DNA from 4 places in the Terrabacter sp. AAH1 genome. Region 1 is predicted to be linked to each of the others. Evidence: riboswitches for the same ligand, from Rfam matches in the RefSeq annotation. Region 1 holds a riboswitch; each other region holds the start of a gene.
The links. A riboswitch is a leader RNA that binds a small molecule or an ion and turns the genes downstream of it on or off. The one in region 1 is predicted to bind cyclic di-AMP.
Positions count from the first base shown of each region.

Region 2: it holds a riboswitch for cyclic di-AMP, as region 1 does, so the genes downstream of both, ACXR8F_RS14610 (C40 family peptidase) here and ACXR8F_RS07255 (C40 family peptidase) in region 1, are expected to answer to the same signal.
Region 3: it holds a riboswitch for cyclic di-AMP, as region 1 does, so the genes downstream of both, ACXR8F_RS05905 (CHAP domain-containing protein) here and ACXR8F_RS07255 (C40 family peptidase) in region 1, are expected to answer to the same signal.
Region 4: it holds a riboswitch for cyclic di-AMP, as region 1 does, so the genes downstream of both, ACXR8F_RS03660 (transglycosylase family protein) here and ACXR8F_RS07255 (C40 family peptidase) in region 1, are expected to answer to the same signal.

Region 1 covers NZ_JBTJJV010000003.1:254,213-258,205, reverse strand. The annotation lists gene ACXR8F_RS07255 (C40 family peptidase) at 372-953, opposite strand; cyclic di-AMP (ydaO/yuaA leader) riboswitch at 957-1,104, opposite strand; gene ACXR8F_RS07250 (FBP domain-containing protein) at 1,501-1,992, shown strand; gene ACXR8F_RS07245 (penicillin-binding transpeptidase domain-containing protein) at 1,997-3,091, opposite strand; partial or broken gene ACXR8F_RS07240 (transglycosylase domain-containing protein) at 3,101-3,274, opposite strand; gene ACXR8F_RS07235 (transglycosylase domain-containing protein) at 3,288-3,875, opposite strand.
Region 2 covers NZ_JBTJJV010000009.1:93,278-97,270, reverse strand. The annotation lists gene ACXR8F_RS14615 (DsbA family oxidoreductase) at 1-629, opposite strand, end outside; gene ACXR8F_RS14610 (C40 family peptidase) at 727-1,485, opposite strand; cyclic di-AMP (ydaO/yuaA leader) riboswitch at 1,488-1,657, opposite strand; gene ACXR8F_RS14605 (metal-dependent transcriptional regulator) at 1,917-2,612, opposite strand; gene ACXR8F_RS14600 (MFS transporter) at 2,642-3,934, opposite strand.
Region 3 covers NZ_JBTJJV010000002.1:414,419-418,411, reverse strand. The annotation lists gene ACXR8F_RS05920 (VOC family protein) at 1-289, opposite strand, end outside; gene ACXR8F_RS05915 (hypothetical protein) at 511-1,305, shown strand; gene ACXR8F_RS05910 (class F sortase) at 1,335-2,111, shown strand; cyclic di-AMP (ydaO/yuaA leader) riboswitch at 2,374-2,560, shown strand; gene ACXR8F_RS05905 (CHAP domain-containing protein) at 2,564-3,421, shown strand; gene ACXR8F_RS05900 (alkene reductase) at 3,654-3,993, shown strand, end outside.
Region 4 covers NZ_JBTJJV010000001.1:781,274-785,266, reverse strand. The annotation lists gene ACXR8F_RS03665 (serine/threonine-protein kinase) at 1-1,810, shown strand, start outside; cyclic di-AMP (ydaO/yuaA leader) riboswitch at 2,078-2,251, shown strand; gene ACXR8F_RS03660 (transglycosylase family protein) at 2,257-2,916, shown strand; tRNA gene ACXR8F_RS03655 (tRNA-Thr) at 3,052-3,124, shown strand; gene ACXR8F_RS03650 (hypothetical protein) at 3,391-3,471, opposite strand; gene ACXR8F_RS03645 (serine hydrolase domain-containing protein) at 3,893-3,993, shown strand, end outside.

The DNA.
Region 1 (3,993 bases):
ACCTCGGGCGCGCAGGCCGCGGCACTCCCCGTCGGAGCCGCAGGTCAGGCCGCTCACCTGGCCTGCGGCTCCTTTCCTTCCGGTCCTTGCGTCCGTCGCGGCCCTGTTCGTCGTCACGGTCGGCCCCGGGGAGGGTGACCGCATGGAGGACGACGGCGTGGCGACCGGTGGCTCCGAGCGGGTCGTGAGGGGGGTTGACCCGCCGGCGTCCCGGACGGCCGCCACCACCTGGGCGCGGGCACGGGCCCGGCGCGACGGTGGACCGGACGACCTCTCGGCGAACGACACGATGCCGGGCGTCGAACACCGCTTCGTCCGGCGCCTCGACCGAGCCATCGGTCAAGGCGCCCCGGCGGGAGGCCTGGGCCTGGTTAGCGGACCCGACCGGCCACCCAGGCGGACGTCCAGAGCTTCGACAGCTGCACGCGCTGGCCCGGTCGTGGCGAGTGCCAGACCCTGCCGCTACCGGCGTAGACGCCGACGTGGTAGGCCCGGCCCGCACGCATGAAGAAGATGAGGTCACCGGCGAGCACGCGCGACTTGGCGACTCGCACGGTCTTGAGGCGCTGCGCATTGGCCGTGCGGGGGAGCGCCACGTGCAATCGCGTCCGGTAGACGTAGTAGACGAGGCCGGAGCAGTCGAACGCGTACGGTCCGGCAGCGCCCCAGCGGTAGGGCTTGCCCCTCTGGGCCGCGGTGATGCGCAGGGCCTGGATTCGTCGGGGGACGGTGGCCACCGGGGTGGTGGCCACGTCGACCCCCTTGTTCGTCGCGGCCTTGGCGCTCGGGGCGGGGGCGGCTGCGAGCGGCGCCGTCGTGGAGGCCGGCGGTGCGCCGCCGGTCCCGAGGACGAGGGCGGCGCCGAGGAGCGGGGTGATGGCGAGGGACTGGAGCGGCAGTCGACGTGCGGGGCGCCGGTGGCGCCCGGGGCGTGCAGGACTCGTAGCGGGCATGGTCGGTCTTCCTTCCCACGCCTTCGAGGTGAGCTGTCGGGTTCGGGCAGAAGTGGCCCGGCCGCGTGTCGCGGCTTCACCCCGAGGACCGGTCCTAGCCGGCCCAGAAAGTGGGTCCCCCGCTCCTGTCCGTGTGATGCGCTGCTGCCCCAGCCGGCGGACAGGACTCGGCGTACCGGCGGGCCGACCGGGGAGGACCCCGGCCGATGAACTGCATCGACGGTCGCAGACGATCGTTGAACCGTGTAGGTCACGGCTCGATATCGGCAGATGTTGCCGAGACAAAACACCCTGAAGCCGGGCTTTGGGGCGTGGACGCACGAAACCTCTGAAAACGAGTGGACGGTCGGAGGGGGCGTGGCACACCATGGACGCGGCTCCGTCCTCGGAGCCGTCGGTCGAGACGTCGCCGGACGTCAGGAGTCAGCGGGAGCGCCCGCGGAGAGGTGGGTGGCCGGCATGGCCCGCTCAGCGGTCACGGTCCCGCGCCACCTCCCCCACCCCGGCTGACCGGGCCATCCGGTCCTGCCCGACCGACAGGAACACCGTGAAACCACTGACAGACAACGAGATTCGCGCTGCCCTCGTGAACTGCTCGCGCCGCGAGGCGAAGCAGGCCAGCGTCCCCAACGATCTCGACGCGCTCCCCTGGGAGCAGCTCGACTACCTGGGCTGGGTCGACCGCAGCAACCCCCAGAGGGCGTATGCCGTCGTGCCCGTCGACGACGATGCCGTGGCGTTCGTGCTGCGCGCGTCAGGGCGGACGCGCACGGCGAGCGCGATGTGCGCCTGGTGCGAGGACGTCTTCGCCACCGCTGACGTGCGGCTGTGGGTTGCGAAGCGGGCCGGTGCGGCCGGGCGCGAGGGCAACAGCCTCGGGACGCTCGTGCACGCCGACTTCAGCTGCTCGCAGCACGTGCGCCGGCTGCCGAACGCGATGGAGGGTGGCCTCGACCCGACATCCCTCGTGGAGCGTCGGATCGACGAGCTGCGTTCGCGCTCAACAGCTTTCGCCCGACGGGTGCGCGACGGCTCATAGGCCTTCAGGGCATCGGCTCGACGGGCTCGCCCGACAGCACGCCGTCCATGATCCGGCGCCAGATCGGCGCCGCGTAGCAGGCGCCGGTCATGGACGTGCACGACTTCCCCGCCATCGACACGTCGAACATGCGCCGGGTCGGGTTCACCGGATTGCCCACCCACACCGCGGTGGCGAGCTGGGGGGTGTAGCCGACGAACCACGACTGGGCGTTGCCGTCGGACGTGCCGGTCTTGCCGGCGGATGGCCGTCCAGGCAGCTGGTTGAGGGTGCCCGACCCGTGCGTCATGTTGTACTCCAGGTACTGCGTCGCCTGGTCGACGGCGCGCGGGTCGGCCACCCGCCGACAGTCCGGGGGTGGAGCCCAGAGGGTGCGCCCGCCCTGGACGACGCTCGTCACCGGGTGCACGTCGCACAGGGTGCCGTGGTCGGCGAGCCCTGCGTAGGCCTCGGCCATGGTCTGCGGCGACACTGCCTGCGCGCCGAGCACCACCTGCGGCGGGTAGGTGCCGAGGGGCTGCCCATCGCCGCCGTGGATGCCGAACGCCGTCATCGTCGAGTGGATCGCGCAGACCCCGATGCGGCTCGCGAGGGCGACGAAGGCGGTGTTGGTCGACTGCGCCGTCGCCTGCCGCAGCGACATCGAGCCACCCTTCCACGGCTCGTCGTTGTAGACCGACCACGTGCCGCCGACGCCGCACGGCGGGGGAAACTGCTTGGCACTGAAGGTCGCCGGGCGGTGATTGTCGGCCGCCGGCGCGTCGACGGAGGCGTGCGTGCCGAGTCCCTGCTTCATCGCGGTGACGAGCGCGAAGGCCTTGGCCGTCGACCCGGACTGGAAGCCGCCCGAGCCGCCGTAGCGTCGGTCCACGGCGTAGTCCACCTCTGTCGCGCCGGGACCCGAGCCGTATGCCGTGTCCTGGCCGAGGCCCAGCACCGCGCCGGTGCCGGGCTCGGTGACGAAGGCGGCTGCGGCGACCCCGAGGCTGTTGCGCTCGGGTGCGACCTGGCGCAGCGACGCGTCGTGGAGGTCACGCGAGAGCGGGCGTGCCACGGCAGCGGCATACTGCCTCGGTGTCAGCTCGTCGAGCGCCCTCATCCGCGCCAGCACGACGTTGCGGCGGGCCTGCGCCGCCTGGAGGTGGTGGGCGGGGTCGGTGGTGCTCGGGCTCTGCACGAGTCCGGCCAGGGTGGCCGCCTCGGTGAGGGTCAGCGCGCTCGCGTGCACGTCGAAGTAGTGGCGCGCGGCCGCCTCGACGCCGTACGCGCCGTCGCCGTAGTAGGCGAGGTCGAGGTCAGCCCTGGAGGATCTCGTCCTTGCTCCACGATCGCTCTAGGGCGACGGCGTAACGCAGGTCTTCGAGCTTGCGAGGGATCGTCTTTGCGATGGCCGCGCGAGCCGCCGCGGTCTGGCCATCGCGCAGCGCCTGCGCCTGGAGCGACAGCTTGACGAACTGCTGGGTCAGTGTCGACGCGCCTTCCGACGCCTGTCCGGTGCGCAGGTCCTCGAGGACGGCTCGCGCGAGGCCCTGTGGGTCGATGGCGCCGTGGTCGTAGAAGCGGCTGTCCTCGATCGCGACCTGCGCGGTGCGCATGACGGGCGCCACCTCGGAGAGGGGCACGACGACGCGGTCCTCGTCCTGGGGAGTCGCGATGACCGACCCGTCGGCTGCGAGGATGCGTGAGCCCTGCGCCGGCTGCACCATCGTGAAGGTGCTCGGCAGGGCCAGGAAAGCGTCGCTGCCGGCATTCGTCAGCCCGCCGAGGGCCGCGACCGCGGGCGTCCAGAGGCCTGCGGCCAGCAGCCCGACCGCCACGGCGGCGGCGACGAAGGCGCTCAGGGTGCGCCCTGCCCGCCCGAGGTCACCTCGCCGTCTGGTCACGCACGACGATAGGCGCCCGGTGCCGACGGTGCGCTGCACGCCGGCTGGGAGTCGGCTGCGACCGGGCGGCCGACGGGCGCGCCCGTTTGGACGACGGCACCCGACTGTTGCTACGGTT
Region 2 (3,993 bases), on a different contig from region 1:
CGCGCACCCGACACGGCGGCATACGCGTTGGCGACGACGAAGGGCGTCGACGTCACGCCCATCGAGCGTGCCTTCTCCTCGTCGGCCCGCACCTGGTCGGCGTACGCGTCGGACGCGAGGACGGCCGAGACGCGCCGCTCGTCGAGGCCGCACTCGGCCGACAGCCGCTGGAGCACCTCGTGGTCGTCGATCGGCAGGCCCTCGCTGAAGTGCGCGGACTGGAAGCGCTCGACGGCCGCGGACCGCAGGGCCGGGCCGCCCATCTCGCCGGCCAGCGCGCACAGCCGGTGCGCGTCGAAGCTGTTGGCCCGCACGGCGCGGTCCCAGTCGAAGTAGAGGTCGTCGGCCTCGGCGACCTCGCTGGCCCGGGCGTTCATGAGCCGCCCTGCCTCCGCGTCGCCGCCGTGCCGCAGCGCCACGTGCTCGCTCACGGGAACACCGCCGCCCCGCGGGACGTCCGGGTCGAGCTCGAAGGAGCGCAGCCGCACGGTGACGTCGTGCGGTCGCTCGAAGGCCGCGACGGCCGCCTCGACCCGTCGCTTGGCCACCCACGACCAAGGGCAGACCAGGTCGCTCCAGAGGTCGAGCTCGATGAGGGTCGTGGACTCGGCAGCAGACTGGTCGGTCATCGACTCAGTCAACCACGGAGCCGGTGACGGGCCCGAAACGCGTTGTGCCCCCGCCGGAGTCGGCGAGGGCACAACGGCACGAGAGGTCGTGCGAGGCTCAGAAGCGGCCGTAGCCCGAGGGCCGCGTCCAGATCGAGTGGTTGCCGATGACGGTGCCGGGGCGCTGGGCGTCGATCATGCGGCCCGGGCTGACGTAGATGCCCACGTGGTACGCCGGCGAGCCGAAGAAGACGAGGTCGCCCGGCTGGGGGTCGCTGACGCGGGTCGCGGCGGCCTGCTGCGCGGAGGCCGTGCGCGGGATCGAGATGCCGGCCTGGCGGTAGACGTAGGAGGTCAGGCCCGAGCAGTCGAAGCCCGAGGGCGACGAGCCGCCGTAGACGTAGGGGACGCCGAAGAAGGACTGCGCGATGCCGACGATGCCGGAGGCGCTGGGGATCTTCGCGTCGTTGAGCGCGACGCGGGCGGTGGAGCGCGAGGCGCGCTCGGCCGCGGCGGCACGACGCTCGGCGGCGGCCTTGTCGGCGGCAGCCTCGGCGCGCTCGCGCTTGACCTTGATGTCCTCGATGACGAGGGGCTTGGTCTTGAGCGCCGGCTTGCCGTAGCCGATGGCCGACAGGGCGTTCGCGGCCTTGAGCGAGCCCACCTGGGGCCCGACGACCGCCGGGCCGGCAGCGGCGCTGACACCGTCAGCGGCGTTCGCCGTGCCGGCGAACGAGGCGACGAGGCCACCCGAGGCGGCAACGATCGCGGCGCCCTTGACGGCCGGCTGGGCCGACTCCTTCGCGATCGTCTTGAGCTCCGAGATCGCGTTGAATCGACCGGGGGCGCGGTGGCGCCCGGGAACGTTCTGAGCCACGTTTGACCTCTCGACGCCTACGAGGTGAGCTGTCGGGTTCGGGCTGGAGGTACTCGCCCGGCCTTCACTCGGACCGTTGCGGTCCACGGAGGGCTTCACCCCAAGGACGTCTCTCGACGCCCGGAGAAAGTGGTTCCCCCGCTCCTGCCATGCGGTTCGTCACTGGCCACAGGTCGATGGCAGGACTAGGCGGTCCGACCCGGGGCACCTGCTCGACGGGGAGAGCAAGTGCGGCCAAACTACCCAACCCGCCCCGAGTTGTCACCTCCGGGTCAGCACCAATTTCGGAAGCGTCCCGCGACTCGGACACGACGCGGACAACCCGTGGCAGGGTGTGCCAAAACGCCCCGGCCGATCGGGGCAGACCTTGACGTAGGCCGGTGGTCAGGCCGCGTGGTGACGCCTCGAGGCGAGGCGGGCGAGGCGGGGGGTCAGGCCGTCTGGCAGTAGACGTGGACGGCGACGTCGTCGGGCAGGGAGACGCCCGTCGAGGGCTCGCCGCCGTCGCGGACGACGACGACCCGGGACCCGTCGCGCGTGACGTCGACGCGCGCTCCGGGCACGACGCCGGCGCTCGTCAGCAGGCCGAGGGCCTCGGGGTCGACCTGGACCGGCTCGCCGATGCGGCGGATCGTCACGCTCGCGGCGCTGTCGCGCACGGCTGTCGTGAGCGGGATGAGGCCGGTGAGGAAGTCCTCGTCCTGGTGCATGCCGAGCTCGTCGAGGCCGGGGATGGGGTTGCCGTAGGGCGACTCGAGGCCACCGCCGATGAGGCCGAGGATCTTGCGCTCGACCTTCTCGGACATGACGTGCTCCCAGCGGCACGCCTCGTCGTGTGCGTACTCCCACTCGAGGCCAATGACGTCGACGAGGAGGCGCTCGGCCAGGCGGTGCTTGCGCATGACGCGGGTCGCGAGCAGGCGGCCGTGGTCGGACAGCTCGAGGTGACGGTCACCGGAGACGGCGACGAGCCCGTCACGCTCCATCCGGGCCACGGTCTGCGACACCGTCGGGCCCGAGTGGCCGAGACGCTCGGCGATACGAGCGCGCAGGGGCACGATGCCCTCTTCCTCGAGCTCGTAGATCGTCCGGAGGTACATCTCGGTGGTGTCGATCAGGTCCGTCACGGTCATACCCTCTCAGAGTTCTCGGACGGTCAGTGACCACCCGTCGCGGCGCCCGTCCCCGCCCCTGCCCTGGAGGCCCTGGTGGGGTCGTGCCGGGGCACCCAGATGCGCAGCCATCCCGCGCCGACCACCGCGCCCACGCCGAGCACGACGGCCGAGGCGCCGAGTGACATGACGGCGCTCAGCCCTGACAACGCCAGGGGCCCCGCAGCCCTTCCCAGGTCGGCGCAGAGTCGCCAGCCCCCGAGGAACTGCGCCCGCCCGTCGGCCGGGGACGCGTCCGCGCCCAACGTCATGATGAGGCCCGCCCCGAGCCCGTTGCCGACCCCGAGCACCGTGGCGGCGGCGGTCACCGCGACGAGGCTCGTGGCGAGCGGCAGCAGGGCCATCCCCAGCCCGAGCACGAGCATGCTCGGCACGGCCGCCGCGACCCGGCCGTAGCGGTCCATGAGCCAGCCGGACGGGTAGAAGAGCGCCATGTCGATGGCGCCGGCGACGCCGAAGACGAGCGAGGTCTGCGCCGGTGAGAAGCCGACCGACTCGGCCCACAGCGGCACGAGCGCCTCGCGGATGGCCCGCGCACCGGCCACACACATCGCCCCCGTGCCGAGCGTCAGCAGCACGTGGCGGTGCTGGGCCAGCACCGACATGACGCTCCGCGGGACGCCGGCCGTGGCCACCCGGTGCGCCGACCCGGTGATGTCCGGCGCCACGAGCACGAGCACGAAGGCCGCGAGGCTCGCGACCCCGCCGACGGCGTACGCGGACTCGATGCCCCAGCGCGAGATCACGACGGAGCCGAGGAACGGGCCGACGAAGTAGCCGATGCGGTGGACGCCTCCCAGCGTCGAGAGCGCCCGGGCGCGCATCGCGACCGGCACTGCCTCGGTGAGGTAGGCCTGCCGGGCGAGCCCGAAGAGCGACCCGGCGAGGCCGATGACGACCACCCCTGCGAAGAGCATGACCAGCCCGCCCGCGAGCGCCGAGACCAGCATGCCGACGGCCTCGACGACCGCCGCGGCCAGCAGGGCCCGGCGTTCCCCGATGCGGGCGGCGAGGGCCCCGGACGGCAGGTCGCCGAGCAGCTGCCCGACGCCCAGCATCGCGACGAGCAGGGCCGCGACGCCGATCGAGGCGCCGAGCTCGCGGGCCGACACCGCCACGATCGGCGAGACCGCGCCGGCCCCGGTCGAGCCGAGCAGGGTGGGGCCGTACGCCGACAGCGCGATCGCGCGGAGGCTGACGACCGGCTCGCCCTCGCCCTCGCGCTCCCGCTTCCGCCCGCCGGCACCCTCGCCGCCGCGGCCCCGAATCTCGGTCACGCCACAGGACCCTAACGATCGGGTTACTCGGGTGGCCCGCTCGTCCGGGCGACGGAACG
Region 3 (3,993 bases), on a different contig from region 1:
CGTCGGTCTCGGTGGGCGTCCCCTCGTACCGCTCGAACGTGACGCCCCGCGAGGTCAGCTCGTCGACAGCCGCCTCGACGTCGTCGACCGGGAAGTTGAGCACCGTGAACGTCGCGGGCTGGTGGTTCGGCTTCGGGTAGACGACGACCGGCCGGTCCCCGGCGAGATGCAGCGTGAGCATGCCGTTCTCCTCGGTCACCGAGAGGCCGAGCGTGTCGGCGTAGAACGCCTTCGCCGCAGGGATGTCGTCGACGGAGAACCCGCCGAACGCCTTGGAGCTCTCGAGCACGGCCCTTGTCCCTTCCTCCGCAGGGCACCGGTCGCGCCCCGTCCCTCCCAGTCAAGACCCAGAGAGGCGCATGCGTGGCCGGACCGGCGAAAAGGCCCGGCACCGATCCAATCCGGACGGCTCGCGACAGCGAACCCCACCCGGAGACGGTCGATGACGACCCCCCGTCTGAAGCAGAGCAGGTTGGACGGCTGTGTCTCCTCGTCAAGGAGGAAGAACAGATGCGCACCAGCACCACTCGCACCACCACTCGCACCACCACTCGGATCGCGGGCGCCGGCCTGGCCGCTGCTGCCGCGATGGCATTGTCCGTCGGCCCCGCCTTCGCGGCCGACGGCTGGGTCAGCGCGAAACTCGAGCCCGTGCCCGGCAGCGAGGTGTCCGGTTCCGGCACCGCCCAGGTGACGGTCACCGGCAACACGATCAAGGTCGAGATGGCCGCACGTGGCCTGCTGCCCGACCAGCCGCACGCCGCGCACATCCACTTCGCGGCGGCCGCGCGTCACGAGTGCCCGACCATCAAGGACGACACGAGCGGGGACGGCACCATCAACACGACCGAGGGCGGACCCGCCTACGGCGACATCGTCGTCTCGCTCACGAAGACCGGGGACACGAGCCCCAAGAGCGGCCTCGCGGTCGACCGCTTCAGCACCGCCCCTGGCGGCAACCTCAGCTACGAGCGCGGCAGCATCACCGTGTCCGACGGTGTGGCCGCCGCCATCGCCAAGGGCCAGTCCGTCGTCGTCGTGCACGGCGTGGACCACAACAAGGACGGCAAGTACTCGGGCGACACCAAGAGCGACCTCGACCCGAAGCTTCCGACCGAGGCGACCGACCCGGCCCTGTGCGGGGCGCTGCACGTTGCGCCCACCGGCGGCATGCACACGGGCGGCGGCCTGAGCGGCACGACCAACACGAACGGCATGCTCCTCGCCGTCGGAGGCGCCGCGCTCTTCGCTGCTGCCGGTTCCGGCGCCTTCGCCGCCCGCCGCTCCGCCCGGTCGCGCTCCTGACCGGCTGACCGACCGGAGACGAGCATCACGTGACAGAGCCGAAGGAGGCCACGTCGGGCCGCCGCGTCACCGCCGGTGTCGCGGCGGCTGCCACGGCGTCGGCGCTCCTGCTCGTCGTGGCCGTCGTCGCGCTCGTCCTCGGCCTGCGTGGCAGTCCGTCATCGCCCGGTGCGGCGGGCACCCCGCCCGCTGCACAGCCGGCAGGCAGCGCGCTGGCGACCGTCGGCGCGACAGCCTCCGACTCCCCCGCACCGTCGGTGTCCCCCGGTCAGGGTGGGACGCGGGCTGCGGGGAGACCGGGCACCTCGGGGGCCGCGCCTGCGGGCACTCTGCAGGGCGGCCCCTTGGCGGCCTCGGAGCCCACCCTGCTGGAGATCCCCTCCATCGGCGTCCGCTCGCGCACCTTCGTGCCGCTCGGGGTCCAGCCTGACGGCACGATCTCAGTGCCCGGCACCGCTCAGGAGGTCGGGCTCTACGACGGAGGCCCGACCCCCGGACAGCTCGGCCCCTCCGTGATCGCCGCCCACGTCGACACACCGTCCGGCGTTCCCGGAGTCTTCTACCGCCTCGGCGCGGTCAAGGCGGGCGACGTCGTCGAGGTCACGCGCCGCGACGGCTCGCACCTCGTCTTCACCGTCGACAAGGTCGCCGCCTACGAGAAGTCGCGCTTCCCGACCGACCTCGTCTACCGGAGCGATTTCCGACGTTCCGAGATCCGCCTCGTGACGTGCGGTGGGCCGACCGACAGCCGCAACGAGTACCGCGACAACGTCATCGTCTTCGGCCACCTCACGAGCGCTTCCTGAGCACGCCCGACCACCCGTGGCGACTCGCAGCCGAGGGGGTCGGCCGTCTCGAGCCGGTCAAGCGCGAGTCATGTGACTCGCGTCACAAGGCACGAAGGTATGTCGCAGGTAAAGATGCCCAAAACGGACCTTCAACGATCTTTCCGGCGAGTCCCCGTTACCTCAACGTGACTTTTGCCGGCAACGTCGTCTACTCTTCCGAGGGTCCGGCCACCTGGTCGGGCGCTCGCGAGGTGGACCGCCTAGTCCTGTCACCGCCTGACGAGCGAGAGCAAACCTTGTGACAGGAGCGGAGGAACCACACGTTTCTCCGGGCGTCCGGCGCCACGACTCCGGACGTCCTTGGGGTGAAGTACTCGCCCGGATCGCGACTCGTCGCGGGCCGGGGGAGCGCCGGGCACCTTTCCGCCCGAACCCGACAGCTAACTTCGTAGGCGCGGAGAGGTACACGTGTGAACAACGAGATCATCCGCGGCCGCCACCGTGCGCCCGGCCGACACAACCCCCTCAACGAGCTCAAGGTCCTCGCGCGCGAGACGGCTCAGCCGGCCATGAAGGGCGCGGCTTTCGTCGCGGCCACCGGTGGCCTTGTCGCCTCCTTCGCGAACCCGGCGAGCGCCGAGCCGCTGTCCGGCACGACCGCCGGTGCTGCCGCCGTCGGCCCGGCCACCGGCGCCGTCCCCGCCGCCTCGACCGCCCTGGCGAAGATCGGCTACGCGCCGGCTGCGCAGAAGGCCGTCACCCAGCGCGCCACGGCTCCCAAGCCGCGCGTCATCGAGGACATCCAGGTCAAGACGGAGCGCGCCGCCGCCAAGGCTGCCGCTGCCAAGGCCGCCGCGGAGCGCAAGGCTGCTGCCGCGCGCGCCTCGCGTGACCTCACCCGTCGCACGCTGACGTCGACGACGTCGACGACGAAGTCGGTCAGCAACGGCTCGGTCCCGAGCGCGTCCTCCGGCATGCGTTCCGCCTACAACTGGGCCACCAAGGGCCAGTGCACCTGGGGCGCGCTCGCCAAGTGGCACGCGTCCGAGGGCTACTACCCCGGTGGCTGGACCGGCAACGCCATGGAGTGGGCCTCCGGCGCCGCGAGCGCGGGCTACACGGTGACCGGCACGCCGCGCACCCGCTCGATCCTCGTGATGCAGCCCGGCGTGCACGGCTCCTCGAGCGTCGGCCACGTCGCCTGGGTCACCGCCGTCAACGGCAACGAGGTCACCATCATCGAGATGAACGCCCTCGCCGGCCCGTACAACTACAACACCCGCACCCTGACCGACGGTCCGGGCATGAAGTACATCTACGCGCCGTGACCCACACGCAGACCCACGCGGTCTGAGCGCTGGTCGCGAAGGGGAGGATGCCGACGGCATCCTCCCCTTCGTCGTGTCTGACGGGTCACACCCGCCGCACGCCGGGTCGGACTCGCTCCGCCCACCGGGAATGTGCGTCGCCCTGTCCGACTTGTCGCCTAGGTAGTTGAAGGCTCCACCGCATTGCGGCAGCGAGCCGCCGACCATCCCCGACAACGTGAGGAGCAGGCCTGTGTCCACGGCCTTCGAGACCATCCGCATCGGCCGCTGGGACCTCCCCCAGCGCTTCGTCATGGCGCCGCTGACGCGCAACCGTGCCGGCGCCGGGCAGGCACCGACCGAGCTGAACGCCGAGTACTACGGCCAGCGCGCGAGCGCGGGCCTCATCATCACCGAGGGCACCCAGCCGAGCGCCGTCGGCCAGGGCTACCTCGACACCCCCGGCATCCACTCCGACGAGCAGGTCGCCGGCTGGCGCCTCGTCGCCGACGCCGTGCACCAGGGCGGCGGCCACGTCGTCGTCCAGCTCATGCACGCCGGACGCGTCGCCCACCCCGACAACAAGGGCGGGC
Region 4 (3,993 bases), on a different contig from region 1:
CCGGACCGAGCGGGTTCCCAGCCCGCGCGCCGGCGCACGCACCGGCGGTGTGCCCGTGGGCGCACCCGGCGGCCCGGGAACCGCCCCGCGCATCGGGCGCTACCGCCTCATCGAGGAGATCGGCGAGGGCGGCATGGGTGTGGTCCACCTCGCCCTCGACCCGCGCGGTCGCGCGGTCGCCATCAAGGTCCTGCGGGCCCACGTCGCGCACGACGCCGACGCCCGCCAGCGGCTCGCCCGCGAGGTCGAGACGCTCTCGCGCATCCGCGACGCCCGCGTCGCCACCGTCATCGACGCCGACGTCATGGCCCCGCGTCCCTACATCGTCACCCGCTACGTGCCCGGTCCCGCCCTCGACGAGGTCGTGGAGGACCACGGGCCCATGGAACCGGCGCAGCTGGTGCGCGTCGCGCGCGGCATCGCCGAGGCGGTCCGGTCCATCCACGCGTGCGGTGTCGTGCACCGCGACATCAAGCCGGGCAACGTCCTCATCGAGGACGGCGAGCCGGTGCTCATCGACTTCGGCATCGCCCACCTGCAGGACGACGTGCGCCACACGGTGGGCGGCCTGGTCATGGGCACGCCCGGCTACCTGTCGCCCGAGCTCGTCGAGGGGGCCGCGATCACCGACGCCACCGACTGGTGGGGCTGGGCCGCCACGATCACGTATGCCGCGTCGGGGCGCCCGCCGTTCGGCCGCGCCCGCATGGACGCCGTGCTCGCACGCGTCCGCGCGGGTGACGTCGATCTCGAGGGCGTCGACCCGCGCCTGGTCCCGCTGCTGCGCGCGTCCCTCTCGCCCGACCCGTCGCGCCGACCCCACGCCGACGAGGTGCTCGCAGCCCTCGAGCTGTACGCCGCCGGACGCGCCGCGACCGTGCCGACGCCGAGCGGTGGGGTCTGGGACACCGGCCGAGCCGGTGCCCCACCGTCGGGGCCGGGGGACACCCAGGTCGTCGAAGGGCACAGCACCGCCGTCATGCCACCGGTCGGCGCGACGGCCGTCCAGCCCGCAGCCGACCCTGCGCGGTGGGCACCACCCCCGAGCGGGGTGCCGGCGGCGGCACCCGGGCAGGCGGCATACGCAGGCAGGTGGGACGACGAGCCCGACGGCGACTGGGGCGGCGCGGAGGTCTACGACGAGCGACACGGCGCCTCCGACTACTGGCCCGAGGACGAGTGGGACGGCGACGACGAGGTCGTCGAGCGCGAGGGAGACCCTCGCATCGGGCTGCCGATGCGTAGCGGGCTGCTCGCGGCCGTCGCGGTCGCCTGGACGGGGGCACTCATGGCCTGGCCGGGCGCAGCGCTCGTCGCGCTCGTCGTGCTCTCGGCGCTCGCCCGCGCCACCGACCGCTCGGTGACGGCACTCGTGCTGCGCCGCTACGACTACGGCCGCAGGCGCAGCGACGTGCCCTTCGCGGTCGTCTCGAGCCCCTGGCACCTCGTCGTCGGCACCGTGGCGACGGCCGTCGGTCTCCTGCTCCCCGTCGCGGTCGCACTGGCCAGCATCTACGCGGTCGCGTTGCTGCTCGCCGGCACGCAGGGCACCGAGCTCGGGCCGGGCGCGCCGCTCACGCTGGCCGTCGGCGGCGCCGTCGGTCTGCTCGTGCTCTGGTGGGGGCCCGGAGGGGCGTCGCTGCGTCGCGGGTCGCGCTCGATGGCGCGCCGGATCGTGCCCGCCGGCATCGCCAACCAGGCGGTCACCCTGGTGCTCGCCGTCGCCGGCGTCGTCGTCGCGCTCGTCGCGCTGCAGGCCGGTGAGAGCCTCACCTGGGCACCCTTCGGGAGCAACCCGCTCGGCCGCTGACGGTAGCGACCTCGGCCTCCAGATCTCGCTCGTATCGCGAAAAGATCACGAAACTATCTCGGGTTGCCTTGTGCGGCGCTGCAGGCGTCACGTACCGTCTGTGCTCGGCGGCTCCCACCCTCACGGGAACAAGGGCGATCCATGCGAAGACCTCGTGCCGCTTTCCTGGCGTCCGGCTCCACACGAACGCTCCACAACTTCACATGGACACCCATCAAGAGAACCGTTCCCTGCGTGCGCCGAGCCTCGCCAGCCAGGGATGCAGCCCACACCCGTGGGCCGGGCGAGGACGGGGGACCCAGTGTGGCCAGTGAGTGCATGTGTGTTCGAGCGCATGACAAGAGGACGAGATCTGGCCTTGGGGTGAGGTCGCGCGAGCGACGGGGCACCTGACGCCCTAACCCGACAGCTAACCCCGCAGGCGCGCGTCAGGAAGGAACAACCTCATGCAGTACCTTTCCAAGCACGCTGCCGCCAAGAAGATCTCGGTCAAGCAGCGCATCGCAGGAGTCGGGATCGCCGGAGCCGCCACCATCGTCGGCGGCATCACGACCGCGGGGTCGGCCAAGGCCGCCTCCGTCTGGGACCGCGTCGCCGCGTGCGAGTCCGGCGGCAACTGGTCTATCAACACGGGCAACGGCTTCTACGGAGGCCTCCAGTTCGTGCAGAGCACGTGGGCCGGCTACGGTGGCCGCGCCTACGCCCCGCGCGCCGACCTCGCGACCAAGGCCGAGCAGATCGCCGTCGCGCGGCGCGTGCTCGCGTCGCAGGGCCCGGGTGCCTGGCCCGTGTGCTCGAAGCGCGCCGGTCTCACCCGCGCCAACGGTGGCGCCACCTCCGCACCGGTCTCGCGCTCCACGGTGCGCAAGCCGGTCGCGGCGAAGAAGCCGGTCGTCAAGAAGGTCGTCAAGAAGAAGTCCTACGCCAAGCCCGCCGTGTCGACCGGCAAGGGTGCGCGCATCACCGTGCGCAGCGGGGACACCCTCGGCAAGATCGCCGCGCGCTACCACGTCGCCGGCGGCTGGAAGGCGCTCTGGAAGGCCAACGCCTCCCGCGTCTCCAACCCGAACCTCATCTTCGTGGGGCAGGTCCTGCGACTGCCCTGAGTTGCTGGTAGAACTGAACCGGACGGCCTCGCGCGACCAACCCCTGGGTTGCGCGGGGCCGTCCCCTCTTTTTGGGCGTATGCCGTCCGCCTCGGTTACGCTTTCGCCCGTCCGCGGCGTCTGCGTCGCGGGCGTGCTGGCGTGGCGCAATTGGCAGCGCACCTGTCTTGTAAACAGGTGGTTGGGGGTTCGAGTCCCCCCGCCAGCTCTCTGACCTGCGGAAACGTGGTGCGAGTCGCACTCCGACTTGCGTCACCCACCGCTTTGCCCACCATTTTCGGCCGTGGCGAGGCCACGGAGCGGGTCCACCGACTCCAGCACCGCCGGCACCCGAGGGTCGACGAGGCCGCGGCCCTGCTCAGTCGTCTGGCCAGTGCGAGCCCGAGGCCTGACGGGCGGGATTCGCTAGCTCCCAGTGTCCGCGTAGTCGGGAACGGGCCGAAGGAGACGGTCGACCTCTTCGATGTCGACGCGCTACATCCTCGGCCCGGTGCGGTAGGCCTTGAGCCGGCCCGCTGCGATCCACCGCCGTACTGTCCTCGTGTCAACACCCAAACGGTCAGCCGCAGACTGCAGCGGCTGGGACCGAGCTGCCCCTAGGGCGCGCGACGGACGCCTTTATCGACACCACAACGGGCTGACCAAACCAGGCACGCGAGCGGCGCAGGTGGAGGAGACTCGAAGAGTGCGACTCAGGAACTTCCTGTGCTGGGTCGCGGGCCCTGTGTTCCGCGCGGGGCCCGCCGACGAGGACATGCTCGTCTTTCACCGAACGCGGCACGCAGGAGCAGCCGCAGCCAGTACTGCCGCCGCCTGGCCGGATTCCATTGGGGCGCGATCCGCCGCGCGCGCTCGGGGGCGCCGTGTCGCTGGGGTTGCCGGACTGGTGGTGGGGCTGCTGCTTGTGACTGGCTGTACGGGCGACTCCCTCGCTCCGCACCCTGCGTCCTCCTTGGCGCCGTGTCCCGCAGGAGACGTGCAGCGCCAAGCATTGGAGGCGAGAATCTCCGCCGCCCTCAGGGAGCAGCTGGCCCTGCTGAGCGACTATCAGCTCCGCGAACTGCGGGCCGTGCTGGT